DNA from 3 places in the Citrobacter sp. U14242 genome. Region 1 is predicted to be linked to each of the others. Evidence: predicted binding sites of a transcription regulator. Region 1 holds the regulator's gene; each other region holds the start of a gene.
The links. The regulator Fur, encoded in region 1, represses iron uptake genes when iron is present. The targets are predictions, from matches to a motif close to ATAATAATGAGAACNACTATCAA.
Positions count from the first base shown of each region.

Region 2: a site for Fur is predicted at 5,896-5,918, ahead of ACLJXE_RS21495 (TonB-dependent siderophore receptor). Genes of this name have one in related genera too.
Region 3: a site for Fur is predicted at 2,568-2,590, ahead of bfd (bacterioferritin-associated ferredoxin). Genes of this name have one in related genera too.

Region 1 is NZ_JBKGLW010000008.1:297,168-305,214, reverse strand. It holds gene chiP (chitoporin ChiP) at 1-1,213, shown strand, start outside; gene chiQ (ChiQ/YbfN family lipoprotein) at 1,263-1,595, shown strand; gene ACLJXE_RS15560 (HAD family hydrolase) at 1,657-2,364, opposite strand; gene ACLJXE_RS15555 (LysR family transcriptional regulator) at 2,481-3,353, shown strand; gene fur (ferric iron uptake transcriptional regulator) at 3,404-3,850, opposite strand; gene ACLJXE_RS15545 (ryhB-regulated fur leader peptide) at 3,843-3,929, opposite strand; gene fldA (flavodoxin FldA) at 4,140-4,670, opposite strand; gene ybfE (LexA regulated protein) at 4,826-5,113, opposite strand; gene ybfF (esterase) at 5,242-6,015, opposite strand; gene seqA (replication initiation negative regulator SeqA) at 6,212-6,754, shown strand; gene pgm (phosphoglucomutase (alpha-D-glucose-1,6-bisphosphate-dependent)) at 6,779-8,047, shown strand, end outside.
Region 2 is NZ_JBKGLW010000015.1:47,811-55,857, forward strand. It holds gene mfd (transcription-repair coupling factor) at 1-3,429, shown strand, start outside; gene ACLJXE_RS21480 (L,D-transpeptidase family protein) at 3,578-4,543, shown strand; gene bhsA (multiple stress resistance protein BhsA) at 4,628-4,885, opposite strand; gene comR (TetR family copper-responsive transcriptional repressor ComR) at 5,129-5,764, shown strand; gene ACLJXE_RS21495 (TonB-dependent siderophore receptor) at 6,018-8,047, shown strand, end outside.
Region 3 is NZ_JBKGLW010000002.1:20,488-28,534, reverse strand. It holds gene fusA (elongation factor G) at 1-1,185, shown strand, start outside; gene tuf (elongation factor Tu) at 1,255-2,439, shown strand; gene bfd (bacterioferritin-associated ferredoxin) at 2,625-2,819, shown strand; gene bfr (bacterioferritin) at 2,891-3,367, shown strand; gene ACLJXE_RS02870 (prepilin peptidase) at 3,364-3,831, opposite strand; gene rpsJ (30S ribosomal protein S10) at 4,211-4,522, shown strand; gene rplC (50S ribosomal protein L3) at 4,555-5,184, shown strand; gene rplD (50S ribosomal protein L4) at 5,195-5,800, shown strand; gene rplW (50S ribosomal protein L23) at 5,797-6,099, shown strand; gene rplB (50S ribosomal protein L2) at 6,117-6,938, shown strand; gene rpsS (30S ribosomal protein S19) at 6,955-7,233, shown strand; gene rplV (50S ribosomal protein L22) at 7,248-7,580, shown strand; gene rpsC (30S ribosomal protein S3) at 7,598-8,047, shown strand, end outside.

The sequences.
Region 1 (8,047 bases):
TAACCTTTCTCACTCCACCTGGAACGCAAACCTCGACTTCCAGTCCGGTTACGTGGCGGATATGTTTGGTATTGATGTCGCAGCATTTACCGCTATTGAAATGAACGAAAGTAGCGAAAGCGGCCATCCAAACGAAATCGCATTCTCTTCAAAAAATAAAGGCTATGACGAAGATTACTCCGGCGATAAGAGCGGGATCAGCCTGTATAAAGCGGCAGCTAAATTTAAATTTGGCCCGACCTGGGCGCGCGCCGGTTATATTCAGCCAACCGGGCAAACTCTGCTGGCACCACACTGGAGCTTTATGCCTGGTACCTATCAGGGTGCTGAAGCCGGTGCCAACTTCGATTATGACGATGCGGGTGCGCTGAGCTTCTCCTATATGTGGGCCAACGAATATAAAGCTCCGTGGCACACCGAAGTCGATAAATTCTATCAAGCCGATAAAAAGACCAAAGTTGATTACCTCCATTCAATCGGCGCAAAGTATGACTTCAAAAATAACCTGTTGCTGGAAGCGGCATTCGGTCAGTCTGAAGGCTACGTCGATCAGTATTTCGCCAAAGCCAGCTACAAATTTGATCTAGGCGGTAACCCGTTTACAACCAGCTACCAGTTCTACGGCGCCCGCGATAAGGTTGATGACCGCACGGTTAACGACATTTATGATGGCACGGCCTGGCTGCAGGCACTGACCTTCGGCTACAAAGTGGCAGAAGTCGTGGATCTGCGACTGGAAGGGACCTGGGTTAAAGCTGACGGGCAGCAGGGCTACTTCCTGCAGCGTATGACTCCGACCTATGCGTCTTCAAACGGTCGTCTGGACGTTTGGTGGGATAACCGTTCTGACTTCAACGCCAACGGCGAAAAAGCGGTCTTCTTCGGTGCGATGTATGACCTGAAGAACTGGAACCTGCCAGGCTGGGCTGTGGGTGCCTCCTATGTTTACGCATGGGATGCTAAACCGGCTACCTGGCAGCTCAACCCGGATGCGTACTACGACAAAAATCGTACTATCGAAGAGTCGTCTTACAGCCTGGATGCGGTCTATACCCTGCAGGACGGCCGTGCGAAGGGCACTATGTTTAAACTGCACTTCACCCAGTACGACAACCATTCAGATATTCCGAGCTGGGGCGGTGGTTACGGTAACATCTTCCAGGATGAGCGTGACGTGAAATTCATCGTTATTGCTCCGTTCACCATCTTCTAATGCCGACGGCGGCAGGCCGCAAGCCTGCCGTTTTGTTGAGGAGTGTGTTATGAAAAAGCTGATACTCATCGCCGTCATGGCATCAGGGCTGGTTGCCTGCGCGCAATCACCAGCGCCGAAAGAAGATAGCCATCTTAAGGAAGCTTACAGCGCTTGTATCAATACTGCGCAGGGCTCGCCGGAGAAAATCGAGGCCTGTCAGAGCGTGTTAAACGTGCTGAAGAAAGAAAAACAGCATCAGCAGTTTGCCAATGAAGAAAGCGTGCGCGTACTGGATTACCAGCAGTGTATCCAGGCAACGCGTACGGGTAACGATCAGGCCGTTTCGGCCGATTGCGACAAGGTCTGGCAGGAAATTCGCAGCAAGAACGCTGTGAAATAAGGCCTCTTTTCCTTTAAGGGCCGGAGCGCAAGAACGGCTCCGGCCTGATCGTTATTTCATCCTATCTACTCGCAATGCAGTCAAATTGTACGCAGTTGCCGGGGAACATCTCCAGAACTGGTCGCCCTTCGTCAGACGGAAAAAAATGAACGTCGCTAAAATCAGCAATGGCGTATTTTGCACCATAAGAAAGTAGTGACTTACCGCCAATCCCTACACAAAAAGTACCTGCGCGAACGGCTGATGTAACCCCACTGGCTGAATCTTCAAAGACCAGAGCTGTCTCTGCGGGGATCTTAAGACGTTGTATGGCTAACAAATAAGGGTCTGGCCAGGGTTTACCTCGTTCAACATCATCACGCTCTACAATTACGGAAATCGCGCCGTGTGCATCAAGTAAATCAATAACGCGGTTAATTTTATATCGCCAACCGCTTGTCACAATTCCGATGGTGATACCTGCCTGAGCCAGTGCGGCGATCAGTGCTGAAATGCCTGCAATAGGTTGATATTCAGCATTATTTTCTGCATCAATAATGTATTGCTGCACTTTTTCACGATCGCTAAGCGATAAATCACTGAATAAAGCGCGTAGAGTGTGTGGTCCAGGTTGGCCGTGGATATGATTAACGATATCGGCAGTGCTGATTGTACGCCCGTACATTTGAGCTGCTTCACTCCAGGCTCGTTCAATAACACTGTTCGAATCGATCAATACGCCGTCCATATCAAAAAGAACAGCGGCAATATTTTGCTTCGCGCCAGACATTTTTCCTCCAACATTGAGTTACCTGATTGCCGTACATTTGCGGCTTTTTATGGATAATGTCGTCAGAAGTGAGGTCTGTATAATGCTGTTTTTTCCCGCGTAGATGAGAGAATGGAATGGAAACCAGACGATTACAGGCGTTCGTTACTTTGGCTGAACTGGGGAGTTATCGTAGCGCAGCCGAGGTTCTCTGCATAACGCAACCTGCGTTGACCAAACAGATCCAGTCGTTGGAACAGACGTTTGGCTTCAATCTTTTTATTCGTGGCCGTCATGGTGCGGTACTCACTGAGCAGGGGGCCTTGCTCTATTCGAGAGCCTGTGAACTGCTTAAAGGCTATGACGACTTCCTGAATTATGCCTATGACATACAGCATGGATCTGTGGGGGAGCTGGCTGTGGGATTTGGTTTGTCAACGTTTAGCCTGGTTCCAACATGGATTAAGGATTTTTGCGAAAGCTACCCTCAAGTACGGTTTTCGCTGAAAGATATTCCTTCAAGCGTTCAGAGTGGAATGCTGCTGGATGGAAGACTCCATATTGCTTTTCTTCGACTACCAGTAACCCCCGCACTTGCGTATCGGGTCATTAAACAAGAACGCATTGTGCTGGCTACGCCCATGGATGGACAAATGGATGTGTACAGTGCGCTCAATTGCTATTCAGTATTGCAGGTTAATCCCCTGCGAGAGCCGTGTCTGGCGGAACAGTCGCGCATTTTTTTATCGCAAAAGAATATTCAGGCTTCACCGGTAACGGTTGCAGATGATATCCATACCTTACTGGCGCTGATTGCTGGGGGCAATGGTGTCGCGTTTTTGCCTGAGAGTGTTAATAACTTCCTGCCTGTAGGGGTGAGACTGATTGAATTGAGTGATTCACCAGCCATGTGGAATATTGGAATCGCATGGAATCCAGAATTCTCACATCCTCTACGAGACCTATTTTTACAGGTGATGATGCGTAAAAAGGGGATATTTGCGTTGTAGCAAGATAGAAAAAAGCCAACCGTAAGGTTGGCTTTTCAGAAAGCATCACATTATTTGGCGTCGTGCGCATGATCGTCTTCGCGGCAATCGCCTTCAGCGCAGTGACCATACAGATAGAGGCTATGGTTAGTTAAACGAATACCATGTTTAGCCGCAATCTCACGTTGACGCGCTTCGATGGAGTCATCGCTGAACTCGACCACTTTGCCGCAGTCAAGGCAAATCAGGTGATCGTGATGATGTTGCTGGGTCAGTTCGAAGACGGATTTACCCCCTTCAAAATTATGGCGGGTCACGATTCCGGCATCATCAAATTGGTTCAGCACGCGATACACGGTCGCCAGACCAATTTCTTCACCCATGTCGATCAGGCGTTTGTATAAGTCTTCCGCACTGACGTGATGGTTATCCGGTTCCTGAAGAACTTCCAGAATCTTTAAACGAGGAAGCGTTACTTTCAGGCCAGCCTTCTTTAATGCGGTATTGTTGTCAGTCATGCGGAATCTGTCCTGTAGCTAAACGGTTCACTTCATTAACAGAAGTGACAGAAATTGCACTTGAGATAATGCGTATCATTATAGAACTGCCATGCCCAAATGAAAACTGCAAGTCTCTGGCAAATATTGTTAATCAAAACGTGGTATCACCGACAAACACACTGTGCAATACCCGATTGGCATCCAGCCATTGTACAGGGTCAGGCGAAAAAGTTACAAATTTGTAGCAATTATTTTGATTGGTTTTATCTATTGATGCGGCGCAGATGAATATCTACGCCGCACGAAATCAGGCATTGATGATTTCGTCGAGGTGCAGCTCTTCAGCGATCTGCTTAACCCATTTTTCTACGCGTTCAGCGGTCAGTTCCGGCTGGCGATCTTCATCGATAGCCAGACCCACAAAGTGGTCGTCATCTGCCAGACCTTTGGACGCTTCAAAATGGTAACCCGCCGTTGGCCAGTGGCCGACGATGGTAGCGCCGCGCGGCTCAATGATGTCGCGGATGGTGCCTAACGCATCACAGAAATATTCTGCGTAATCTTCCTGGTCGCCACAGCCGAACAATGCCACCAGTTTACCGTTAAAATCAATGTCTTCGAGAGTAGGGAAGAAGTCATCCCAGTCGCACTGCGCTTCACCGTAGTACCAGGTTGGGATGCCGAGCAGCAGAATGTCATACCCTTCCAGGTCTTCTTTGCTGCTTTTTGCAATGTCATGTACATCGGCAACGTCTTTACCAAGCTGCTTTTGAATCATTTTTGCGATATTTTCGGTATTACCGGTGTCGCTGCCGAAAAAGATGCCAGTGATTGCCATGAGTAAAATAACCTCTTGAAACTTATTGAAATGGTGGTGGCGCATTGCCCACGGATAAGGGCAATCATAGCAGAACAGTCCGGCATGCGGAAACAGCAAACATGCGGGACTGCACTCTGTGCTACACGATTTATGATTTAGAGCAGAAATTCAGACTAAGCCTGACCGCGCAATGCGGTGAGTTGGTTCATCAGCATCTCTTCGATGAGTTCACTGCGACTCATGCTGCGCGCTTCCGCCAATTCATTCAGAGCGTCAACGGCATCCGCGTTCAGTTTCAGTTCGACACGCTTGAGTCCACGAACTTTGTCGCGTTTAAGCTGATTACGTTTATTAATACGTAACTGTTCATCACGCGAAAGCGGATTGGTTTTGGGTCGTCCCGGGCGACGCTCCTGCGCGAACAGATCTAATGTCGTACGGTCCGTTTGTTCTTTGGCCATGATCTTGGTGACTTCGGGGAAACAATCAGCCAGGCGTCTGCCCGGATGGATAGCGCGCCATAATACATCAGCAGGGGAGGCGCGCCAACGCCCACGCGCGTAATCGCGCGCGGACGCTGAGTTTTTAATCAGTTAACCTTCTCACTCAGATAACGACGGATAGCGCGCAGCACGGCATCTGGTTTTTCTGCATGTACCCAATGGCCTGCACCGGCAATAACGTGTGCGCGGGCCAGCGGAAACTGGGCCAGTAATTGCTCGCGATACGCTTCAGTCACATAAGGTGAATTACCGCCGGGGATAAACAACGCCGGGTGTTCCCAGGCGGGTAGGGTTTCCCATCCCACGATATGGGGATACTGCTCCCACAACACCGGGACGTTAAAGCGCCACTCGCCCTCGACAAAAGACTTCAGCAGAAACTGGATCACGCCTTCTTCTTGCAAATGCTGACGCATGACGCTCGCGGCCTGCTGGCGCGAGGAGGCCTGGGCATCTGTTACCGCGTTAATGGCGGCAAAAATCTCATCGTGGCGGCGTACGTGATAGTCAACCGGGGCGATATCGATAGCCACAAGCTGGTCGATCCGTTCCGGTGCGAGAGCAGTGAGCGCCATGACGGCTTTGCCCCCCATGGAGTGCCCAATAAAGGTCGCTTTTTCGATGTGTTGCTCATCGAGAGTATCCAACAGATCCTGCGCCATTGCTGGATAATCCATCTCTGGTGAGCGGGGAGAGAGGCCATGATTTCGCATATCGACCTGGATGATATCGTGATCAACGACCAGATCGCGCGCCAGTATGCCCAGGTTATCCAGACTGCCAAACAGACCGTGAACCAGGACGATGGGAGAATTATTGTGCGGGTTTTGCGCAGATTGCGCTCGGATATTCAATTTCATGGCAAAGTTCTTTTTTTCACACTCACGGGTTAGGGTATCATGTTGACCATTCTGCCACATGGCTGCAACAACTACGGTTACTCCGAGTTTTGCTGGTCACCAGGCTTGACGCTATCCGCTGTCAGGATTTGCCTTTACACTACAGCGTGTAAAGTCCTGACAACTTGTATTCAGCCAAACATTGCACTGGATTAAGATGAAAACGATTGAAGTTGATGATGAACTCTATAGCTATATTGCCAGCCACACCAAGCATATTGGCGAGAGCGCATCCGACATTTTACGGCGTATGTTGAAGTTTTCCGCCGCATCACAGCCTGTCACTCCGGTAGTAAAAGAAGTCCGCGCCGTGCAACCTGTCGTGGAAGCCAAGCCGGTCAACCCCGCGAAAGACAAAGTGCGCGCCATGCGTGAACTGCTGCTTTCCGATGAGTATGCGGAACAGAAAAAAGCAGTGAATCGCTTTATGCTGGTGCTGTCTACACTTTACTCACTGGATCAACACGCGTTTGCACAAGCAACAGAATCGTTGCATGGCCGCACGCGCGTCTACTTCGCAGCGGATGAACAGACGTTGCTGAAAAATGGTAATCAAACCAAACCAAAACACGTGCCAGGCACGCCATATTGGGTGATCACCAACACGAATACCGGCCGTAAATGCAGCATGGTTGAACACATCATGCAGTCAATGCAATTCCCCGCGGAGTTGATTGAAAAGGTTTGCGGAACAATTTAATCCTTGCACTAGAAGGACCAGGCAATGGCAATCCACAACCGTGCAGGTCAACCTGCGCAACAGAGTGATTTGATTAATGTCGCCCAGTTAACGGCGCAATACTATGTACTAAAACCGACGGCAGGGAATGCGGAGCACGCGGTGAAGTTCGGTACATCCGGGCATCGCGGTAGTGCGGGTCGTCATAGTTTTAATGAGCCGCATATTCTGGCTATCGCTCAGGCGATTGCCGAAGAACGTGCGAAAAACGGGATTACTGGCCCGTGCTATGTGGGCAAGGATACCCACGCGTTGTCTGAACCGGCATTTATCTCTGTACTGGAAGTGCTGGCGGCGAACGGTGTTGATGTCATCGTGCAGGAAAACAACGGCTTTACGCCAACACCTGCCGTGTCTAATGCTATCCTGGTCCACAATAAAAAAGGCGGTCCGCTGGCTGACGGTATTGTGATCACACCGTCCCATAACCCACCAGAAGACGGCGGAATTAAATACAACCCGCCAAACGGTGGCCCGGCAGATACCAACGTCACCAAAGTTGTAGAAGACAGGGCTAATGCACTGTTGGCTGATGGTCTGAAAGGCGTGAAGCGTATTCCGCTGGATGCCGCACTGGCGTCCGGTCATGTTAAAGAACAAGACCTGGTTCAACCCTTCGTGGAAGGGCTGGCAGATATCGTCGATATGGCAGCAATCCAGAAAGCGGGTCTGACGTTGGGCGTTGATCCACTGGGTGGTTCCGGTATTGAATACTGGAAGCGTATCGCTCAGCACTACAACCTGAATCTGACCCTCGTTAACGATCAGGTCGATCAGACTTTCCGCTTTATGCATCTTGATAAAGACGGCGCCATTCGTATGGACTGCTCTTCCGAATGCGCGATGGCCGGTCTGCTGGCGCTGCGTGACAAGTTCGATTTGGCGTTTGCCAATGACCCGGACTATGACCGTCACGGTATCGTAACGCCTGCTGGGCTGATGAATCCGAACCACTATCTGGCGGTCGCGATCAACTACCTGTTCCAGCATCGCCCGCAGTGGGGCAAAGATGTTGCTGTGGGTAAAACACTGGTGTCCTCCGCGATGATCGATCGTGTGGTAAACGACCTGGGACGTAAACTGGTCGAAGTGCCGGTGGGGTTCAAATGGTTCGTTGACGGTCTGTTCGACGGTAGCTTTGGTTTCGGCGGCGAAGAAAGTGCGGGTGCATCTTTCCTGCGTTTCGACGGTACACCGTGGTCCACTGACAAAGATGGCATCATCATGTGCCTGCTGGCAGCGGAAATTACGGCA
Region 2 (8,047 bases), on a different contig from region 1:
TACACGCTTCCAGCAAAAGCTGGCGATCAGCGCCAGTTGGGTGAACTTACCGGTGCCGCCTGCGCGACGCTGGTCGCAGAAATCGCCGAACACCATCCGGGACCCGTGGTGCTTATCGCGCCGGACATGCAAAATGCCTTGCGTCTGCATGAAGAAATTCGTCAGTTTACCGACCAGATGGTGATGAATCTGGCTGACTGGGAAACACTGCCCTATGACAGTTTTTCCCCACATCAGGAAATTATCTCCTCGCGACTCTCCACGTTGTATCAACTGCCTGCGATGCAACGCGGTGTGCTGATCGTACCGGTCAACACGTTGATGCAGCGAGTCTGCCCGCACAACTATCTACACGGTCATGCACTGGTGATGAAAAAGGGCCAGCGCCTGTCGCGTGATACCCTGCGTGAGCAACTGGACAGCGCCGGTTATCGCCATGTTGATCAGGTTATGGAGCACGGTGAATACGCCACACGCGGTGCGTTGCTGGACTTGTTCCCAATGGGCAGTGAACTGCCTTATCGCCTTGATTTCTTTGATGACGAAATCGACAGCCTGCGTCTGTTTGACACCGATACGCAACGCACGCTGGAAGAAGTCGACGCCATTAATTTGCTGCCTGCCCACGAATTTCCAACCGATAAAACAGCCATTGAGCTGTTCCGCAGTCAGTGGCGCGACACCTTTGAAGTTAAACGTGACGCCGAACATATTTATCAGCAGGTCAGTAAAGGCACGTTACCTGCCGGGATTGAATACTGGCAACCGCTGTTTTTCAGTGAGCCCCTGCCACCGCTGTTCAGCTACTTCCCCGCCAATACGCTGTTAGTGAATACCGGAGATATTGAAACCAGCGCAGAACGTTTCCAGGCGGATACACTGTCACGTTTTGAGAATCGGGGTGTCGATCCGATGCGTCCACTGCTGCCGCCAGAATCGCTGTGGCTGCGGGTTGACGAACTGTTTTCCGAGCTTAAACATTGGCCTCGCGTCCAGCTCAAAACCGAAAGTCTGGCAAACAAAGCGGCGAATACCAATCTGGGATTCCGGAAGCTGCCGGACATCGCCGTACAAGCGCAACAGAAATCGCCGCTGGATGCGCTGCGTAAATTCCTGGAAACCTTCAATGGTCCGGTCATTTTCTCAGTAGAGAGTGAAGGTCGCCGTGAAGCACTCGGCGAACTTCTGGCTCGCATCAAAGTTGCGCCAAAACGTATTTTACACCTTGATGAAGCCGCCGACAGCGGTCGTTATCTGATGATTGGTGCGGCAGAGCACGGTTTCATTGATACCAAACGCAACCTGGCACTGATTTGCGAAAGCGATCTCCTTGGTGAACGTGTGGCACGTCGCCGCCAGGATTCCCGCCGCACGATTAACCCGGATACGTTGATCCGCAACCTCGCAGAGCTGCATCCGGGGCAGCCCGTCGTGCACCTTGAGCACGGCGTGGGTCGCTATGCTGGTATGACCACACTGGAAGCGGGCGGCATTACTGGCGAATACCTGATGCTCACCTATGCCAACGACGCCAAACTGTATGTGCCGGTGTCGTCGCTACATCTGATCAGCCGCTACGCCGGCGGCGCGGAAGAGAATGCGCCGCTGCATAAACTCGGCGGTGACGCCTGGTCGCGCGCCCGACAGAAGGCGGCCGAGAAAGTGCGCGATGTGGCAGCAGAACTACTGGATATCTATGCCCAGCGCGCGGCGAAAGAAGGTTTTGCCTTTAAGCACGATCGCGAGCAGTATCAGCTGTTTTGTGACAGCTTCCCGTTTGAAACCACACCCGATCAGGCACAGGCCATCAACGCGGTACTCAGCGATATGTGTCAGCCGCTGGCAATGGACCGTCTGGTGTGTGGTGACGTCGGCTTCGGCAAAACCGAAGTTGCGATGCGCGCCGCATTTCTCGCCGTCGAGAACCACAAACAGGTGGCTGTTTTAGTGCCGACTACCCTGCTCGCTCAGCAGCATTTCGACAACTTCCGTGACCGCTTTGCCAACTGGCCCGTGCGCATTGAGATGCTGTCCCGTTTTCGTAGCGCCAAAGAGCAAGCGCAGATTCTGGAGCAGGTTGCCGAAGGTAAAATCGATATTCTCATCGGTACGCACAAACTGCTGCAAAGCGATGTGAAACTAAAAGATTTGGGTCTGCTGATTGTCGATGAAGAGCACCGCTTCGGTGTCCGTCACAAAGAGCGTATTAAAGCGATGCGCGCCGATGTCGATATTCTGACACTGACAGCAACCCCGATCCCGCGTACGCTCAATATGGCGATGAGCGGCATGCGCGATCTGTCAATTATCGCCACACCGCCAGCTCGTCGTCTGGCAGTCAAAACCTTTGTGCGCGAGTATGACAATCTGGTGGTTCGCGAGGCTATCCTGCGTGAAGTGTTACGCGGCGGGCAGGTCTACTATCTGTTCAACGATGTTGAAAACATCCAGAAAACCGCTGACAGGCTGGCAGAGTTGGTACCGGAAGCGCGTATCGGGATTGGACACGGGCAAATGCGCGAACGCGAGCTGGAACGCGTGATGAACGATTTCCACCATCAGCGCTTCAACGTGCTGGTGTGTACCACCATCATCGAAACCGGGATCGACATTCCAACCGCTAACACCATTATTATCGAGCGCGCTGACCATTTCGGGTTGGCACAATTGCACCAGCTACGCGGCCGCGTGGGACGTTCACACCATCAGGCCTACGCCTGGCTGTTGACGCCGCATCCGAAAGCGATGACCACTGATGCACAAAAACGCCTTGAGGCAATTGCATCACTGGAAGATTTGGGTGCAGGTTTTGCACTGGCCACTCACGATCTCGAGATTCGCGGCGCGGGGGAACTGCTGGGTGAAGATCAGAGCGGTTCGATGGAAACCATCGGCTTCTCACTGTACATGGAACTGCTGGAGAACGCGGTTGATGCGCTTAAAGAGGGACGCGAACCGTCGCTCGAAGATCTCACCAACCAGCAAACTGAAGTCGAGCTACGGATGCCTTCGCTACTGCCAGATGACTACATCCCCGATGTGAATACGCGACTGTCGTTCTACAAGCGCATTGCCAGTGCGAAAAGCGAAAACGAGCTGGAAGAGATTAAAGTCGAACTGATTGACCGTTTTGGTTTGCTGCCTGACCCGGCCCGTACGCTGCTGGATATTGCCCGTTTGCGCCAGCAAGCGCAAAAACTGGGCATCAGAAAGCTAGAAGGCAATGAAAAAGGCGGGACGATTGAGTTTGCCGAGAAGAACCACGTCAACCCGGTGTGGCTGATTGGCTTACTCCAAAAGCAACCTCAGCACTTCCGTCTGGATGGCCCAACCCGGCTGAAGTTCATGCAAGATTTAGCCGAGCGTAAAACCCGTATCGACTGGGTACGTCAGTTTATGCGCCAACTTGAAGAAAACGCCATAGCGTAGCGTTCCGGCCGGGTGAGCACGGTGCTTGCCCGGCCGATGAATTTACAAACTCTTTGCACTTCCCTGCACTTCCCGACACAGCAAACCGCCATAATTCCTGTTTACTTTTACATTATAAAAACCACGTAAAAACAATGGATTTATGGTGATGTTAAACAATAAACGACTCTCTCGCTGGCTAACGATTTTTACGCTCGCGGCGACCGTCGCGTTAGCGCTTCCGGCTAAAGCGAATACCTGGCCGCTTCCGCCGCCAGGCAGCAAACTGGTGGGTGAAAATGCCACTCACGTTGTCGAAAACAACGGCGGATCGCTGGAAGCCATTGCGAAAAAATATAACGTCGGCTTTTTAGCGCTGCTGCAGGCTAACCCCGGCGTCGATCCATACGTACCTCGCCCGGGCAGTGTTTTAACCATCCCATTGCAAACCTTGCTGCCGGATGCCCCACGCGAAGGGATTGTCATTAACCTCGCCGAACTGCGTCTTTACTATTACCAGCCAGGTACAAAATCGGTGACCGTGTATCCAATTGGCATTGGCCAGTTAGGCGGCGACACCCTGACACCAACAATGGTAACCACCATCTCTGATAAGCGTGCCAACCCGACCTGGACACCAACGGCGAATATCCGCGCTCGGTATAAAGCCAATGGTATCGACCTCCCTGCCGTAGTACCTGCCGGGCCGGATAACCCGATGGGGCATCATGCTATCCGCTTAGCTGCTTACGGCGGTGTGTATTTGCTGCATGGAACCAACGCGGATTTTGGCATCGGTATGCGTGTCAGTTCTGGATGTATTCGCCTGCGTGACGGTGATATTGAAACCTTATTCCGCCAGGTTACGCCGGGAACCAAAGTGAACATCATCAACACGCCGATTAAAGCCTCCGTTGAACCTGGCGGTATGCGCCTGGTTGAAGTACACCAACCGCTGTCAGAAAAGATTAATGACGACCCGCAGTTACTGCCGATCGTGTTGAATTCATCAATGCAGAGCTTTAAAAATGCGGCACAAACAGACGCAGCGGTGATGGAGCATGCAATGGAGTTACGTTCAGGAATGCCTGTAGATGTGACACGCCACCACGATGTTCCCGCACAAACTCTGTAAATTCAGGTCATAAAAAACCCCCGCCGGTGTGTTCCCGCGGGGGTTTTTTATTGAATTCGCAGTGGCATTGCGAGGGTTTACAACTTATTTGTAGATAACTGCAGTCCCGTGAAGGGTGTTAGGACCGGTAACAGAAGTAATACGGAATGACTTCGCCCCCATTTCATCTGCTTTCTGTGCCAGTTGATCTTCCAGAGAACCTAAGTTAGTCCCGGCGTTGGCAGTGATAGTACCGACTTTCTGTTGGCCTTCAGGTGTAGCCTGAACTTCAACAGCGGCAAAGCTGGCAAATGAAAGTGAGCTCAGAACTGCAGCGACAAAAAGAGTTTTTACGTTTTTCATGATAGTGACCTTTAGCAGATGAATGTGTGCCGTAAGCGATTAACTTAACGATCGATAGGTAAATCATAGATGTGATCCAGGTCACACGTCAACATTTTTTTATAACGATTATTATTTAAATCATAAAGACCTTATTTTTCATGCTAATAGCATTAAATTATTTTTATAGTGAATGCACTGGAGTGTCTGCGCGATTATTTTTATAATGGTTATTCAATAAACCCAACCAGGTACAACGGCACCATGACAACTGAAACGACAAGTTGTGCAAAAAAAAGCCGTGGCCGACCAAAAGTGTTCGACAGGGAAGCCGCGCTTGATAAGGCCATGACACTCTTCTGGCAGCACGGATATGAAGCGACATCGCTCGCCGATCTCGTAGAAGCAACCGGGGCAAAAGCGCCTACGCTGTATGCAGAATTTACCAATAAGGAAGGACTGTTTCGTGCCGTGCTGGACCGCTATATCAGTCGCTTCGCGGCAAAACACGAAGCTCAACTGTTTTGTGAAGAAAAAAGCCTCGAATCCGCACTCGAGGACTATTTCACCGCAATCGCGACCTGCTTCACCAGTAAAGACACGCCCGCGGGCTGTTTTATGATTAACACATCCGCGACGCTTGCCGCCTCTTCCCGGGACATTGCGCGCACAGTTAAATCCCGTCACGCCATGCAGGAGCAGACGCTGGCTCAGTTTCTGCATCAACGGCAGGAACATGGTGAAATACCGGCACACTGCGATGTACAAAAGTTGGCTGAATATCTGAACTGTATTTTGCAGGGTATGTCGATCAGCGCCCGCGAAGGAGCCACATTCGAAAAACTGATGCAGATCGCGCACACCACGTTACGATTGTGGCCTGAACTGATTAAAGATTAACCTTTTCCACACTACCCACGTCTTACTGTCATCACCGGGAGCTTACGCCGTTCCCGGTGGATACGGCTCTTCTTAACCCCTACATTCTTTATTGTTTTCATTGAGTTAATACATTTCTTTTGTAAAAAACATTGATAATGTCAATCATTATCAGCAATATTCGCATTTGCTTTAATATCCGTTTCATAATGTAACAATCGGTTTCCATGCCGTAAAAATAAAAACAGACCAACAAATTTTATAAGGAATACAAATGAATAAGCATCTCTGGGTGCTCAATCCTCTGTTACTGTCTTTAACCCTACCGGCAATGGCGGCAGAAGAAGAAGATCTCATCGTCAGCGCCAACCGTAGTCAACGTACCGTGTCTCAAATGGCACAAACTACATGGGTTATCGAAGGCAGAGAGATTGAACAGCAGGTTCAGGGGGGGAAAGAGTTTAAGGATGTTCTTGCTCAGTTGATCCCTGGAATCGACGTTAGCAGCCAGGGACGGACCAACTACGGTATGAACATGCGTGGTCGCGCCATCGTTGTGCTTATTGACGGTGTTCGTCTCAACTCTTCCCGTACCGACAGCCGTCAGCTTGACTCTATTGATCCGTTTAATATTGCACATATTGAAGTTATCTCCGGTGCAACCTCACTGTATGGCGGCGGGAGTACCGGTGGTTTGATCAACATCGTCACCAAAAAAGGTCAGGCTGAGCGTGAAGTTGAACTTGAACTGGGCAGTAAAAGTGGGTTCAACAACAGCAACGATCATGACGAACGGGTTGCCGCCGCAGTTAGCGGAGGAACCGACCGCGCATCCGGACGCATGTCTGTCGCTTATCAACGCTTTGGTGGCTGGTACGATGCCAACCACGATGCCTTAATGCTCGATAACACTCAAACTGGCCTGCAACACTCTGACCGTCTGGACGTCATGGGCACCGGGACGATTGAGCTTGATGACGACCGCCAGCTGCAGCTGGTTACACAGTACTACAAAAGCCAGGGCGATGACGACTACGGACTGGATCTCGGCGAGAACATGTCCGCCGTGACGGGCACCGGTAACGCTCATACCAGCCGTGGTCTCAATTCCGACCGAATCCCCGGCACGGAGCGGCATCTGATCAGTCTGCAATATTCCGATGCTAATTTTTTCGGTCAGAATCTGGTCAGCCAGATCTATTACCGTGACGAATCACTAAAATTCTATCCTTTCCCTACGCTGAGCAAAGGTAAGGTTACCAGTTTCTCCGCATCACAACAGGATACTGACCAGTTTGGTGCCAAAATCACCCTCAACAGCCAGCTGATGGAAAACTGGGAACTGACATGGGGGATCGACGCCGATCACGAAACATTCGATTCCAATCAAGAATTCTTCGATCTGGCTTATTCCCTCCCCTCCGGCGGTATGGATAACCGAACGGCCTACACCACCGGGCGCTATCCCGGTTACAGCATCACCAACTTTGCGCCTTTCCTGCAAAACAGCTACGACATTAATGACATCTTTACGCTCAGCGGTGGTATCCGCTACCAGTGGACTGAAAACCGCGTTGATGATTTTATCGGCTATACACAGCAACAAGGCATCGCAACGGGTCTGGCGAACTCTGCTGATAGTATCCCGGGTGGCAAAGCAGACTATGATAACTTCCTGTTTAACGCGGGCATCCTCGCACACCTGACCGAACGCCAACAGACCTGGTTCAACTTCTCTCAAGGTGTGGAACTTCCCGACCCAGGAAAATACTACGGCAATGGTACCTACTCGCTGGTTGGCGATCATTATCAGCTCCAGCGCAGCGTTAACGTCGCGGATTCACGTCTGGAAGGCATCAAAGTTAACTCTTACGAACTGGGGTGGCGCTACACCGGCGATAATCTGCGCACACAACTGGCAGCCTATTACTCCACGTCAGATAAATCGATCGTCATTAACCGCAACGATATGACCATTAACGTACAACCCGACGATCGCCGGATTTATGGCCTTGAAGGCGCGGTGGATTATTTCATTGCTGATACCGACTGGAGTGTGGGAAGTAACTTCAACATCATTAAATCGGAAGTGAAGCAAAACGGTAAATGGCAAAAATGGGATGTCACTCTGGCTTCGCCATCTAAAGCAACCGCATGGGTTGGCTGGGCACCGGAACCGTGGTCGCTGCGAGTACAGAGTCAGCAAACCTTCGACCTGAGCGATGCCAGCGGCAACAAACTGGACGGATACAATACGATGGACTTTATCGGCAGCTATCCGCTCCCGCTGGGTAAACTGACCTT
Region 3 (8,047 bases), on a different contig from region 1:
GCTAGCGATGACGAGCCGTTTGCTGCTCTGGCATTCAAAATCGCTACCGACCCGTTCGTGGGTAACCTGACCTTCTTCCGTGTGTACTCAGGTGTGGTTAACTCCGGTGACACCATCCTGAACTCCGTGAAAACTGCACGTGAGCGTTTTGGTCGTATCGTTCAGATGCACGCCAACAAACGTGAAGAGATCAAAGAAGTTCGCGCGGGCGATATCGCGGCTGCAATCGGTCTGAAAGACGTGACCACTGGTGACACTCTGTGTGACCCGGATCACCCGATCATTCTGGAACGTATGGAATTCCCTGAGCCGGTAATCTCCATCGCAGTTGAACCGAAAACCAAAGCTGACCAGGAAAAAATGGGTCTGGCTCTGGGCCGTCTGGCTAAAGAAGACCCGTCTTTCCGTGTATGGACTGACGAAGAATCTAACCAGACCATTATCGCTGGTATGGGTGAGCTGCACCTCGACATCATCGTTGACCGTATGAAACGTGAATTCAACGTTGAAGCGAACGTCGGTAAACCTCAGGTTGCTTACCGCGAAGCGATTCGTGCGAAAGTTACCGATATCGAAGGTAAACACGCTAAGCAGTCTGGTGGTCGCGGTCAGTACGGTCATGTTGTTATCGACATGTACCCGCTGGAGCCGGGTTCAAACCCGAAAGGCTACGAGTTCATCAACGACATTAAAGGTGGTGTAATTCCTGGCGAATACATCCCGGCCGTTGATAAAGGCATCCAGGAACAGCTGAAATCCGGCCCGCTGGCTGGTTACCCGGTTGTTGATCTGGGCGTGCGTCTGCACTTCGGTTCTTACCATGACGTTGACTCCTCTGAGCTGGCGTTTAAACTGGCCGCTTCTATCGCCTTCAAAGATGGCTTTAAGAAAGCGAAACCAGTTCTGCTTGAGCCTATCATGAAGGTTGAAGTAGAGACTCCGGAAGAGAATACCGGTGACGTTATCGGTGACTTGAGCCGCCGTCGTGGTATGCTTCGTGGTCAGGAATCCAACGTCACTGGCGTTGTTATCCACGCTGAAGTTCCGCTGTCTGAAATGTTCGGATATGCAACCCAACTGCGTTCTCTGACCAAAGGCCGTGCTTCTTACTCCATGGAGTTCCTGAAGTACGACGATGCGCCGAACAACGTTGCTCAGGCCGTTATTGAAGCCCGTGGTAAATAAGCCACAGGATTAAAACCTAAGTCCCGTGCTCTCTCCAAAGGGGAGAGCACTATAGTAAGGAATATAGCCGTGTCTAAAGAAAAATTTGAACGTACAAAACCGCACGTTAACGTCGGCACCATCGGCCACGTTGACCACGGTAAAACTACCCTGACCGCTGCAATCACCACCGTATTGGCTAAAACCTACGGCGGTGCTGCTCGTGCTTTCGACCAGATCGATAACGCTCCGGAAGAAAAAGCTCGTGGTATCACCATCAACACCTCTCACGTTGAATATGACACCCCGACTCGCCACTACGCGCACGTAGACTGCCCGGGCCACGCCGACTATGTTAAAAACATGATCACCGGTGCTGCGCAGATGGACGGCGCGATCCTGGTTGTTGCTGCGACTGACGGCCCGATGCCGCAGACCCGTGAGCACATCCTGCTGGGTCGTCAGGTAGGCGTTCCGTACATCATCGTGTTCCTGAACAAATGCGACATGGTTGATGACGAAGAGCTGCTGGAACTGGTAGAAATGGAAGTTCGTGAACTTCTGTCTCAGTACGATTTCCCGGGCGACGACACGCCGATCGTTCGTGGTTCTGCTCTGAAAGCGCTGGAAGGCGAAGCTGAGTGGGAAGCGAAAATCATCGAACTGGCTGGCTTCCTGGATTCTTACATCCCGGAACCAGAGCGTGCGATTGACAAGCCGTTCCTGCTGCCTATCGAAGACGTATTCTCCATCTCCGGTCGTGGTACCGTTGTTACCGGTCGTGTAGAACGCGGTATCATCAAAGTTGGTGAAGAAGTTGAAATCGTTGGTATCAAAGAGACTGCTAAGTCTACCTGTACCGGCGTTGAAATGTTCCGCAAACTGCTGGACGAAGGCCGTGCTGGTGAGAACGTTGGTGTTCTGCTGCGTGGTATCAAACGTGAAGAAATCGAACGTGGTCAGGTACTGGCTAAGCCGGGCTCTATCAAGCCGCACACCAAGTTCGAATCTGAAGTGTACATTCTGTCCAAAGACGAAGGCGGCCGTCATACTCCGTTCTTCAAAGGCTACCGTCCGCAGTTCTACTTCCGTACTACTGACGTGACGGGTACCATCGAACTGCCGGAAGGCGTAGAGATGGTAATGCCGGGCGACAACATCAAAATGGTTGTTACCCTGATCCACCCGATCGCGATGGACGACGGTCTGCGTTTCGCAATCCGTGAAGGCGGCCGTACCGTTGGCGCGGGCGTTGTTGCTAAAGTAATGAGCTAATTATTTATTAATTAGCTTTGAGCTTAAAAAGGGCGCTTAGGCGCCCTTTTTGCTACCTGTGATTTAACCGTTGTCATATTTGTTCGCATTTTTTGTTCATTCTTCCATCGCGTAAATAGTATTGTGCTATTGTAATCATAACTATTCTCATTTACACTTTGCGCAGAAATTGAACGGGAGCGATCATGTACGTTTGTTTGTGCAATGCAATAAGTGATAAAAAAATTCGTCAGGCTGTTCGCCAGTTTCATCCTCAGTCCTTTCAGCAATTACGCAAATTCATTCCTGTGGGAAATCAATGCGGTAAGTGCATTCGGGCTGCGCGTGAAGTCATGCAGGATGAGTTAACTCAAATGCCAGAATTTAAAGAGATCGCCTAAGTCACACTCTTTTTTTTGACATCCCTGTAGCCCCATCTACGCTCTAAGAGTGGAAGCGGAGGGACTATAAAATGAAAGGTGATGTTAAAATCATAAATTATCTCAATAAACTATTGGGAAATGAGCTTGTCGCAATCAACCAGTATTTTCTTCATGCCCGTATGTTTAAAAACTGGGGACTGACTCGCCTCAATGATGTTGAGTACCATGAATCAATCGATGAGATGAAACACGCTGATAAATATATTGAGCGTATTTTATTTTTAGAAGGTCTCCCAAACTTACAAGATCTAGGCAAGTTGGGGATTGGTGAAGATGTTGAAGAGATGCTGCAATCAGATCTTCGACTCGAACTTGATGGCGCGAAAGATTTACGCGAAGCCATTGCCTATGCCGATAGCGTTCATGACTATGTTAGCCGGGACATGATGATTGAGATCCTGACCGAAGAAGAAGGGCATATCGATTGGCTCGAAACGGAGTTGGATCTGATTGGAAAACTTGGATTGCAAAACTATCTGCAGTCGCAAATTAAGGTCAGCGACTAACCGTCCTGTATAAGATTTAGCCAGCCAACAATAAAACCCGCAGCCGCCAGATATGGCCCAAAAGGCAGCGGGTTTTTTAGTTTCTTTTTTCCGTGCGTTATAAATGCTACGCCTGTCATGCAGCAAGCCAGCCCGGCGGCAAGTAAGACCAACAGGGGTAATGAGTCCCATCGATGCCACGCGCCAAGTGCGGCGAGAAATTTAACGTCCCCATAACCTAATCCTTCCTGGTGCCATGCCACGCGGTATCCCCAATAGAATAGAGAAAATACACCATACCCTGCAATTGCACCCCAAAGCGCATCGGACAACTGTGTGGGGTTGCAACATTGATGAAAAAGAAGACCACTCCAGAGAAGCGGGCAGGTGAATTTGTCGGGCAATAGGCCAGTACGCAAATCCTGAACCCCAAGCAGCCCGGATAGAGAAAGATAAATCAGCAAAAAGGGAAGTTCAGTATTCATGTCTTAATCCGGTGCGATAAAGATGTAACTCTCAGGTAAGTAGCGCTAACTGTACAATGCCCGGATATCCATTTTGCTGACGTCTTTCCAGGGAATTTACGCCGCGTGAAAGTGCATACAATCAGAGTGGAACAGCACTCGCATCTGCGTAAGAGTGATTAATTTCTACACGGCACTTGCGTCAGGCTGATATTTACGTATAATGCGCTGGCTTGTCTTAATTGACGGCTGGTTCAATCAGGACCACTGATAGTCGATTTGACTATCTGACAATGTTCCCAATTGGGGAACTCTGTAAGAACGGTTACACTCTCCCATCAATCGTAATGGGTTTGAGGAGTAACTATTTCGTCTATAAAATAATTGGAGCTCTGGTCTCATGCAGAACCAAAGAATCCGTATCCGCCTGAAAGCGTTTGATCATCGTCTGATCGATCAATCAACCGCGGAAATCGTCGAGACTGCTAAGCGCACTGGTGCGCAAGTCCGTGGTCCGATCCCGCTGCCGACCCGCAAAGAGCGCTTTACCGTTCTGATCTCTCCGCACGTTAACAAAGATGCGCGTGATCAGTACGAAATTCGCACTCACAAGCGTCTGGTTGACATCGTTGAGCCAACTGAGAAAACCGTTGATGCTCTGATGCGTCTGGATCTGGCTGCCGGTGTAGACGTGCAGATCAGCCTGGGTTAATCAGGTCATCGAGCGATTGAGAGGTTGATACAATGATTGGTTTAGTCGGTAAAAAAGTGGGTATGACCCGCATCTTCACTGAAGATGGCGTATCTATCCCAGTAACCGTAATCGAAGTTGAAGCAAACCGCGTTACTCAGGTTAAAGACCTGGCTAACGATGGCTACCGCGCTATTCAGGTTACCACTGGTGCTAAAAAAGCTAACCGTGTAACCAAGCCGGAAGCTGGTCACTTTGCTAAAGCTGGCGTAGAAGCTGGCCGCGGCCTGTGGGAGTTCCGTCTGGCGGATGGTGAAGAATTCACCGTAGGTCAGAGCATTAGCGTTGAACTGTTTGCTGACGTTAAAAAAGTTGACGTAACCGGTACCTCTAAAGGTAAAGGTTTCGCTGGTACCGTTAAGCGCTGGAACTTCCGTACCCAGGACGCTACTCACGGTAACTCCTTGTCTCACCGCGTTCCGGGTTCTATCGGTCAGAACCAGACTCCGGGCAAAGTGTTCAAAGGCAAGAAAATGGCAGGTCAGCTGGGTAACGAACGTGTCACCGTTCAGAGCCTGGACGTAGTACGTGTTGACGCTGAGCGCAACCTGCTGCTGGTTAAAGGTGGTGTTCCGGGTGCGACCGGTTGCGACCTGATCGTTAAACCAGCTGTGAAGGCGTAAGGGGATAGCAATGGAATTAGTATTGAAAGACGCGCAGAGCGCGCTGACTGTTTCCGAAACTACCTTCGGTCGTGATTTCAACGAAGCGCTGGTTCACCAGGTTGTTGTTGCTTATGCAGCTGGTGCTCGTCAGGGTACTCGTGCTCAGAAGACTCGTGCTGAAGTAACTGGTTCAGGCAAAAAGCCGTGGCGCCAGAAAGGTACCGGCCGTGCGCGTTCAGGTTCTATCAAGAGCCCGATCTGGCGTTCAGGTGGCGTGACCTTCGCTGCTCGCCCGCAGGACCACAGTCAAAAAGTTAACAAAAAGATGTACCGCGGCGCGCTGAAAAGCATTCTGTCCGAACTGGTACGTCAGGATCGTCTGATCGTTGTCGAATCATTCTCTGTAGAAGCGCCTAAAACTAAGCTGCTGGCACAGAAACTGAAAGACATGGCTCTGGAAGATGTGCTGATCATCACCGGTGAGCTGGACGAGAACCTGTTCCTGGCTGCGCGCAACCTGCACAAGGTTGACGTACGCGATGCAACTGGTATCGACCCGGTTAGCCTGATCGCCTTCGACAAAGTCGTAATGACTGCTGATGCTGTTAAGCAAGTTGAGGAGATGCTGGCATGATTCGTGAAGAACGTCTGCTGAAGGTGCTGCGTGCACCGCACGTTTCTGAAAAAGCGTCTACTGCGATGGAAAAAACTAACACCATCGTTCTCAAAGTTGCTAAAGACGCGACCAAAGCAGAAATCAAAGCTGCTGTGCAGAAACTGTTTGAAGTCGAAGTCGAAGTCGTTAACACCCTGGTAGTTAAAGGGAAAGTTAAACGTCACGGACAGCGTATCGGTCGTCGTAGCGACTGGAAAAAAGCTTACGTCACCCTGAAGGAAGGCCAGAATCTGGACTTCGTCGGCGGCGCTGAGTAAGTCGGAGGAGTAATACAATGGCAGTTGTTAAATGTAAACCGACATCTCCGGGTCGTCGCCACGTCGTTAAAGTGGTCAACCCAGAGCTGCACAAGGGCAAACCTTTTGCTCCGCTGGTTGAAAAAAACAGCAAATCCGGTGGTCGTAACAACAATGGCCGTATCACCACTCGTCATATCGGTGGTGGTCACAAGCAGGCTTATCGTATTGTTGACTTCAAACGCAACAAAGACGGTATCCCGGCAGTTGTTGAACGTCTTGAGTACGATCCGAACCGTTCCGCGAACATCGCGCTGGTTCTGTACAAAGACGGTGAACGCCGTTACATCCTGGCCCCTAAAGGCCTGAAAGCTGGCGACCAGGTTCAATCTGGCGTTGATGCTGCAATCAAAGCAGGTAACACCCTGCCGATGCGCAATATCCCGGTTGGTTCTACCGTTCATAACGTAGAAATGAAACCAGGTAAAGGCGGTCAGCTGGCACGTTCCGCTGGTACTTACGTTCAGATCGTTGCTCGTGATGGTGCTTATGTCACCCTGCGTCTGCGTTCTGGTGAAATGCGTAAAGTCGAAGCAGACTGCCGTGCAACTCTGGGCGAAGTTGGCAATGCTGAGCATATGCTGCGCGTTCTGGGTAAAGCAGGTGCTGCACGCTGGCGTGGTGTTCGTCCTACCGTTCGCGGTACTGCGATGAACCCAGTCGACCACCCACATGGTGGTGGTGAAGGTCGTAACTTTGGTAAGCACCCGGTAACTCCGTGGGGCGTTCAGACCAAAGGTAAGAAGACCCGCAGCAACAAGCGTACTGATAAATTCATCGTACGTCGCCGTAGCAAATAATTTTAGAGGATAAGCCATGCCACGTTCTCTCAAGAAAGGTCCTTTTATTGACCTGCACTTGCTGAAGAAGGTAGAGAAAGCGGTGGAAAGCGGAGACAAGAAGCCCCTGCGCACTTGGTCCCGTCGTTCAACGATCTTTCCTAACATGATCGGTTTGACCATCGCTGTCCATAATGGTCGTCAGCACGTTCCGGTATTTGTTTCCGACGAAATGGTCGGTCACAAACTGGGTGAATTCGCACCGACTCGTACTTATCGCGGCCACGCTGCTGATAAAAAAGCGAAGAAGAAATAAGGTAGGAGGAAGAGATGGAAACTTTAGCTCAACATCGCCATGCTCGTTCTTCTGCTCAGAAGGTTCGCCTTGTTGCAGACCTGATTCGCGGTAAGAAAGTGTCGCAGGCCCTTGATATTCTGACCTACACCAATAAGAAAGCGGCTGTACTGGTTAAGAAAGTCCTGGAATCTGCCATTGCTAACGCTGAACACAACGATGGCGCTGACATTGACGATCTGAAAGTTACGAAAATTTTCGTAGACGAAGGCCCGAGCATGAAGCGCATTATGCCGCGTGCAAAAGGTCGTGCAGATCGCATCCTGAAGCGCACCAGCCACATTACTGTGGTTGTGTCCGATCGCTGAGACTCTGGAGACTAGCAATGGGTCAGAAAGTACATCCTAATGGTATTCGCCTGGGTATTGTAAAACCATGGAACTCAACCTGGTTTGCGAACACCAAAGAATTCGCTGACAACCTGGACAGCGATTTTAAAGTACGTCAGTACCTGACTAAGGAACTGGCGAAAGCGTCTGTATCTCGTATCGTTATCGAGCGTCCGGCTAAGAGCATCCGTGTGACCATTCACACTGCTCGCCCGGGTATCGTTATCGGTAAGAAAGGCGAAGACGTAGAAAAACTGCGCAAAGTCGTAGCGGATATTGCTGGCGTTCCTGCTCAGATCAATATCGCCGAAGTGCGTAAGCCTGAACTGGACGCAAAATTGGTTGCTGACAGCATCACTTCTCAGCTGGAACGTCGCGTTATGTTCCGTCGTGCTATGAAGCGTGCTGTACAGAACGCAATGCGTCTGGGCGCTAAAGGTATTAAA